Cupriavidus necator N-1: one gene and its partner. The protein of the gene in region 2 interacts with the protein of the main gene of each other region in a pairwise test. Links are inferred from orthologs where the notes say so. Each region holds a gene or a part of one and is shown on either strand. Other genes may lie near its edges.

Region 1 (4,068 bases), 780 kb from region 2 along the record:
CCATCGAGCCGAACGCCAGGAAGCCCACGCGATGCCCCGCGCGCGCACCGCCCTCGCGGCGCATCACGCCCTTGCCGACCGGCACGGTGGTGAGCTCGGCGGCAATGGCGGCGCCCGGGCCGGAGCCGCGCGGATAGCGCACGGCGCTCGGGCAGGTCTGGTGGAATGCCGTGGTCAGCAGCTGACGGCATTCGTTCTCGTCGGACGGCGTCATCACCATCATGTTGGGGATGCAGCGCAGGTAGGCGATATCGTAGGCGCCCGCGTGCGTGGCGCCGTCGGCGCCGACCAGGCCGGCGCGGTCCAGCGCGAACACCACCGGCAGGTTCTGCAGCGCCACGTCGTGGATCAGCTGGTCATAGCCGCGCTGCAGGAAGGTCGAGTAGATCGCCACCACCGGCTTCAGGCCTTCGCAGGCCAGGCCACCGGCAAAGGTCACGGCGTGCTGCTCGGCGATGCCCACGTCGTAGTAGCGGTCCGGGAAGCGCTTCTCGAACTCGACCATGCCCGAGCCCTCGCGCATCGCCGGGGTAATGCCGACCAGGCGCTTGTCGGCCGCGGCCATGTCGCACAGCCAGTCGCCGAACACCTGCGTGTAGGTCTTGCGCGCCGGCTTGGCCGCGGGGCGGATGCCCTCGGCCGGATTGAACTTGCCCGGGCCGTGGTACAGGATCGGGTCGGCCTCGGCCAGCTTGTAGCCCTGGCCCTTCTTGGTCACCACGTGCAGGAACTGCGGGCCGGCACCCTCGAGCGCGCGCTGGCGGATATTCAGTAGCGTCGGCACCAGCGAGTTCAGGTCATGGCCGTCGATCGGCCCGATGTAGTTGAAGCCGAATTCCTCGAACAGCGTGGCCGGCACCATCATGCCCTTGGCATGTTCCTCGAAGCGCTTGGCGAACTCCAGCACCGGCGGCGCCACCGACAGGACTTTCTCGATGCCCTTCTTGGTGGCCGCGTAGAACTGGCCGCTCAAGAGCCGCGCCAGGTGGCGGTTGAGCGCGCCCACCGGCGGCGAGATCGACATGTCGTTGTCGTTGAGCACCACCACCAGCGGCAGGTCCTTGTAGACGCCGGCGTTGTTCAGCGCCTCGAAAGCCATGCCTGCGGTCATGGCGCCGTCGCCGATCACCGCCACCGAGACGCGCTTCTCGCCCAGCGTGCGCGCGCCCAGCGCCATGCCCAGCGCGGCCGAGATCGAGGTCGACGAATGCGCCGTGCCGAAGGTGTCGTATTCGCTCTCGCTGCGGCGCGGGAAGCCCGAGATGCCGCCCCACTGGCGCAGCGTGCCCATGCGCTCGCGGCGCCCGGTCAGGATCTTGTGCGGATAGCTCTGGTGGCCCACGTCCCACACCAGCCGGTCGTCCGGGGTGTTGAAGACGTAGTGCAGCGCGATGGTCAGCTCTACCGTGCCCAGGTTGGACGACAGGTGGCCGCCGGTCTGTGAGACCGACTCCAGCACATAGGCGCGCAGTTCGTCCGCCAGGGTCTGGAGCTCGCGCCGGTCGAGCTTGCGCAGGTCTGCGGGGGCGTCAATCTTGTTGAGAAGTGCGTAGGTCATGATGTCCGTTCGGCCGGCTCTCTGTTTAATGTGTGCGCAGCACGATCAGGTCCGCCAGGTCCCGCAGGCGGTCCGCGCGCTCGCCAAAGCCGGCCAGCGCCTCGTGTGCCTCTGCGCGCAGCGTCCCGGCCAGTGCGCGTGCCGGGTCAAGTCCCATCAGCGATACATAGGTCGGCTTGTCATGGGCGGCGTCCTTGCCGGCGGTCTTGCCCAGCGTGGCGGTATCGGCAGTGACGTCCAGAATATCGTCAACCACCTGGAACGCCAATCCCACTGCCGCCGCATAGCGGTCCAGCTCAGCCAGTCCCTGGGCATCGATTTCACCACATAGTGCACCCATGCGCACACTGGCGCGCAACAGCGCGCCGGTTTTCATGCGGTGCATGGCCTCAAGCGCCTCGCGCGTCATGGCCCGGCCCACGTTCTGCAGGTCGATAGCCTGGCCGCCGGCCATGCCGGTCGAGCCCGACGCCAGCGCCAGTTCGGCCACGAGCCGCAGCCGCGCCGCGGGCGCGATCGCCCCGGCACCGGCCAGCACGATAAAGGCCTGGGTCTGCAGCGCGTCGCCAACCAGCAAGGCGGTGGCCTCGTCATAGGCCTTGTGCACGGTGGGCCGGCCGCGGCGCAGGTCGTCGTCATCCATGCAGGGCATGTCGTCGTGCACCAGCGAATAGGCGTGGATCATCTCCACCGCGCAGGCCGCCGCGTCGCAGGCGGCCGGGGCCGCCCCGCTGACCTCGCCGGCGGCATGCACCAGCAGCGGCCGCACGCGCTTGCCGCCGCTCAGTGCAGCATAGCGCATGGCCTCGTGCAGCGTATGCGGCACTGTGTTGCCATCGGGCAACGCTGCCTGCAGCGCGGCTTCGGTCCGGGCGCCCTGCGCCTGCATCCATTGGGCGAAGTCGGTCATTCGTCGTCCGCCCCCGACGCGCCGCCATTGCCACCGTTTGCACCGCTGCCTTCGCCGGCCAGCGGCTTGAGCACGTCGCCCTCCAGCACCTTGACCTGCTGCTCAACGCGCTCCAGCTTTTGCTGGCAGTAGCGCACCAGTTCGGCGCCCCGGCGGTAGGCCGCCAGCGATGCCTCAAGCGGCAGTTCGCCGCTCTCCATGCTGGCCACCAGGGTCTCGAGCTCGGCCATTGCCGCTTCGTAGGAAGCGGGCGGCGCCGAGGCCGCGGTGGTGTCGTCGGTCTGGACCGGAGCGGTCATCGTTTTTGGCATGTCTGGCCCTGGAAATATGGAATCCGGTCGAATCATAAGGAAACCCGGATGGGGAAGCCCGGATTTTACGCCAAAGCCGGCCCTTGCCCCATCCTTGCGGATCCGCGGGGCAACCTCCGATGAGTGCCTTTGGGGCATATGTGACTTGTGCGCTCGGGTCGTCTTTCCGAATGCGCCCGGTACGGCACCCAGATGACGACCCGGGTCGACTTTTTCGCTAAAAAGGCAAAAAAATCAGGCCCTTAACTTTTTGGCTCGGGTACAATCCCCCGTTCGCCGCCAGGGGTGCATGGGAGTCTCTCCCGACCTGGCGACTGTCTTTCCCAAATCGATTCAATTTTCGATGGTTGGGTTGTTCACTGCTTTCACCTGTTCATCTGGGAGTGGGGATAATGTCCAATCTCAGCACCGCGCTCAAGCTGGCGCCGGCTGATACGCAACTGCCCGTCGGCGTCTATTTCGACGAAGCGCTGCATCAACAAGAACTCGAACTGCTGTTCAGGAATGGCCCGGGCTATATCGGCCACGAGCTGATGGTTCCGGAAGTCGGCGACTACCACACGCTCAGGGCCGAGGACGAAGGCCGCATGCTGGTACGCAACGCCGCGGGCATCGAACTGATGTCCAACGTCTGCCGCCACCGCCAGGCCATCATGCTCAACGGCCGCGGCAATGCGCAGAACATCGTCTGCCCCCTGCACCGCTGGACCTACGACCTGAAGGGCGAGCTGCTCGGCGCGCCGCATTTCGACAAGCAACCCTGCCTGCACCTGAAGCGCTCGCCGCTGCAGAACTGGAACGGCCTGCTGTTCGACGGCAAGCGCGACGTGCGCGCCGACCTGGCCAGGCTGGGCGTGGCGCAGGACCTGAACTTCGACGGCTACATGCTGGACCACGTCGAGGTGCACGAGTGCGACTACAACTGGAAGACCTTTATCGAGGTCTATCTGGAGGACTACCACGTCGTGCCGTTCCACCCGGGGCTGGGCAGCTTCGTCTCGTGCGACGACCTCAAATGGGAGTTCGGCGAGTGGCACAGCGTGCAGACCGTGGGCCTGCATGCCGGCCTGAAGCGCCCCGGCAGCCCGACGTACCAGAAGTGGCACGACGCGGTGCTGCGCTTCAACGACGGCGTGCTGCCCAAGCACGGCGCGATCTGGCTGACCTACTACCCCAACATCATGGTGGAGTGGTACCCGAACGTGCTGGTGATCTCGACGCTGCACCCGGTCGGCCCGCGCAAGACGCGCAATGTGGTGGAGTTCTACTACCCCGAGGAAATCGCGCTG
Region 2 (3,648 bases):
GGTGTGCTCGGTGCTGGTGCTGTCGATCCTGATCAACCGCTCGCCGCTGTGGATGCTGTCCGGCCTGGGTGCGCTGTCGGCGGTGCTGCTGCTGGTGTTCAAGGACACGCTGTTGTCGCTGGTGGCCAGTACCCAGCTGACCTCGAACGACATGCTGCGCATCGGCGACTGGATCGAGATGCCCCAGTGCAATGCCGACGGCTACGTCAAGGACATCGCCCTGCATACGGTCAAGGTGCAGAACTGGGACAACACCGTGACCACGGTGCCGACCTACAAGCTGTTCTCCGAGAGCTACCGCAACTACCGGCAGATGTTCGAATCCGGCGCGCGGCGCATCAAGCGCACGTTGCGGCTGGATGCGGGCAGCGTGCGCTTTCTGGAGGACCGGGAAGTGCAGGCGCTGATGCGCTTCCGGCTGCTGCACGACTACCTGGAGGAGAAGCAGGCCGAGGTCGACGAGGCCAACCGCCTGCTGATTGCCGCCGGCAATGACCCGGTCAACCGGCGCCGGCTGACCAATGTCGGCACCTTCCGCGCCTACGGCATTGCCTACCTGAAGGCGCACCCGGAGATCCACCACGACCTGCTGCTGAACGTGCGCATGATGGAGCCCGATTCGCAGGGCATCCCGGTGGAGATCTACTGCTTTACCGCGTTGACTGCGTGGATGGACTATGAGCGCATCCAGGGCGATGTCTTCGACCACCTGCTGGCGATCCTGCCCGAGCTGGGCCTGCGCCTGTACCAGGCGCCGTCAGGCGCGGATCTGACCGGCGTGCGCATCTCGCCGGTGCTGGCCGCGGCGCAGGTGGCGGCGGCACAGGCCACCGTCCATCATGCCCCTGCCCACGGCGCCGCCGCGGGCAGCCATCCGATCTGAGCTGCGCCTGACGCTCAGCCGACCGCGCGCGGACGCACGCGGCTGGCGGCTTCCTTGGCGCGGGTGCGGGCGGTGTCGACATCGTCCGCGTAGGCCAGCGCCACACCCATGCGGCGCTTGATGAAGCTCTCGGGCTTGCCGAACAGGCGCACCTCGGTCTGAGGCACGCTTAGTGCCTGGTCCACGCCATCGAAGACCACCCCCTGGGCATCCACGCCGCCGTAGATCACGGCGCTGGCGCCGGGGCTGCGCAGCGTGGTGTCGACCGGCAGGCCCAGGATGGCGCGGGCATGCAGTTCGAACTCGTTCTGCCATTGCGTGGCCATGGTGACCATGCCGGTGTCGTGCGGACGCGGGCTGACCTCGCTGAACCAGACCTGCTCACCCTTGACGAACAGCTCCACGCCGAACAGGCCCATGCCGCCCAAGTCTGCCGTGACCGCCTGCGCAATGCGCTGGGCGGTTTCCAGCGCGGCGGGGTGCATCGGCTGCGGCTGCCAGCTCTCGACGTAGTCGCCGCTGACCTGGACGTGGCCAATCGGGGCGCAGAACTGCGTTTCCACCTGGCCGCTGGCGCCCATGGCGCGCACGGTCAGCAGCGTGATCTCGTAGTCGAAATCGATAAAGCCTTCCACGATCACGCGGCCGTGGCTGACGCGGCCGCCGGCCATGGCGTAGTCCCAGGCCGCCTTGACGCCATCGGGACCGTCGATCTTGCTCTGGCCCTTGCCGGAGCTGCTCATCACCGGCTTGACCACGCACGGGTAGCCGATGCCGCCGTCGATGGCAGCCTGCAGTTCATCCAGCGAATCGCAGAACTTGTACGGGCTGGTCGGCAGGCCGAGCGATTCGGCGGCCAGGCGGCGGATGCCTTCGCGGTCCATGGTCAGGCGCGCGGCGCGGGCGGTAGGGATCACGCGCACGGTGCCGGCGGCTTCCAAGGTTTCGAGCATGGGCGTGGCGATGGCCTCGATCTCGGGCACGACCAGGTGCGGCTTTTCCGCCTCGATCAGCGCCTTGAGCTGGTCCGGGTCGCTCATGGCGATGGTGCGCGCGTGGTGGGCTACCTGCTGGCCGGGTGCATTGTCATAGCGGTCGACGGCGATGGTTTCCACACCCAGGCGCTGCAGTGCAATCAGCACTTCCTTGCCCAGCTCGCCGGAGCCGAGCAGCATCACTTTGGTGGCAGAGGGGGAGAGAGGCGTTCCGAGGGTGGTCATGGCAGCGGGTGGGACGGGAAGGAAAGCCGAGATTGTACGTGTTGGGGGCTGTCTGTGGCGCCGGCGGAGGGCGCATATTGGTATGGGCCGGGGAAGGGCTTGGCGCGCGTGCCACCCAATTCAGCGAAGCACCATAAAAAGACCCGCGCGGGGCGGGCTTGAAAAGGCCTGAGGATCCAAGACCGGACCACTCAGGATCCATGCTAGGTGCTAAGCGCGCCCTCCGCATCCCCCGTTCGGGGCGGCCCGGCACAGTGTTTCAGGACGTGGCCATCAGCGGCGGCTGCCGCCGCGTGGCCACGGCAAATGCAATTTGCGCCAGACCCGCGGCCAGCCCCAGGGTCACGCCGACCTGCCACGCCACGGTGTAGGAACCCAGCGCGTCGTAGACCAGCCCACCGCCGAAGGCGCCGAGAAAGCTGCCGATCTGGTGGCTGAAGAACGCCACGCCGCCCAGCATGGCCTGCCAGCGCAGGCCGAAGGTCTCGGCGATCCAGCCCGATACCAGCGGCGCCACGCCCAGCCACAGGAAGCCCATCACCGCGGCGAACACCAGCGTGCTTTGCGGCGTGGGCGCCGACGAGAAGTACCAGGTCAGCGCCAGCGAGCGAATCGTATAGATGCCGCCCAGCAGCATCAGCTTGTTGAAGCGGCCGCCGGCCCAGCCGAAGAAGATGCTGCCCAGCACGTTGAAGCCGCCGATCACGCCCAACGCCTGCGCGCTGAGCATTGGGTCCATGCCGCATACGTCCAGATACGATGGCAGGTGCGTGGTCAGGAACACCAGTTGCATGCCGCAGACGAAATACGCCAGCGCCATCACCACGAACGGCGCATGCCGCAGCGCGGTGCCCAGCGCTTCACGCGCGCTGTCCTGGCCGCGCCCTGCGGGCGACACCAGCGGCAGCCGGTCCACGCGCCCGGCAAACCACGCCGCGGGCAGCATCACCAGCGCCAGCAGCACGAACGCTGCCAGCCCGGTGCGCCAGCCGTAGGCCTGCGTCACCATCTGCCCGATCGGCGCCGCCAGCAGCGCACCCAGCGAGCCCGCGCCAGACACCAGCCCCAGCACCGTGCTGCGCAGCGCCGCCGACACCGGCCGCGCCGCCACCGCCATCGCCAGGGCGCTGCCGGTGCAGGCCATCGATGCGCCAATGGCCACGCCCGCGCCCAGCGTGACGCCGACCATGCTGTGCGCGGTCGCCAGCAGCACCAGTCCGGTCACATAGAGCAGCGAGCCGGCCAGCATCAGCGGCCGGAAGCCGATCCGCGTGGCCCAGGCCCCGGCCAGCGGCTGCAGCAGGCCCCACGCCAGGTTCTGTACCGCGATGGCGAAGGTGAAATCCGATACCGAGATGCCGAGGTCCCGCGTCAGCGGCGGCATGAAGATGCCAAGGCTCTGGCGCAGGCCCATGGCCAGGCTGAGCATCAAGGAGGCGCCGATCAGGATCGGCAAGGCCGGGCGCAGGGCTTCGTAGCGGGAAGGCGCGGTGGGGGTGGGCACGGTGTGGTCTCGTCGTTGTCGTTATCGTTGTGAGCGCCCGG

The links. The genes of interacting proteins can lie anywhere in the genome.
Region 1: the proteins of purT (region 2) and CNE_RS12795 interact in binary tests that used the Escherichia coli proteins (3 or more experiments, as listed by UniProt). The link is inferred for Cupriavidus necator N-1 from one-to-one orthologs.

What each region holds. Positions count from the first base shown.
Region 1 is NC_015726.1:2,715,058-2,719,125, forward strand. The notes cover bases 527-3,367. They hold CNE_RS12795 (polyprenyl synthetase family protein), read right to left. Parts: upstream 2,469-3,367; coding sequence 1,584-2,468; downstream 527-1,583. Other genes in these bases: dxs (1-deoxy-D-xylulose-5-phosphate synthase), read right to left, coding at 527-1,558; CNE_RS12800 (exodeoxyribonuclease VII small subunit), read right to left, coding at 2,465-2,779; CNE_RS12805 (aromatic ring-hydroxylating oxygenase subunit alpha), read left to right, coding at 3,172-3,367. Outside these bases: more of dxs, read right to left, coding at 1-526; more of CNE_RS12805, read left to right, coding at 3,368-4,068.
Region 2 is NC_015726.1:1,936,421-1,940,068, reverse strand. What follows is about bases 1-2,986. They hold purT (formate-dependent phosphoribosylglycinamide formyltransferase), read right to left. Parts: upstream 2,104-2,986; coding sequence 898-2,103; downstream 1-897. Other genes in these bases: CNE_RS09130 (MFS transporter), read right to left, coding at 2,363-2,986; CNE_RS09140 (mechanosensitive ion channel family protein), read left to right, coding at 1-883. Also shown: more of CNE_RS09130, read right to left, coding at 2,987-3,607. UniProt on the Escherichia coli protein: Involved in the de novo purine biosynthesis. Catalyzes the transfer of formate to 5-phospho-ribosyl-glycinamide (GAR), producing 5-phospho-ribosyl-N-formylglycinamide (FGAR). Formate is provided by PurU via hydrolysis of 10-formyl-tetrahydrofolate.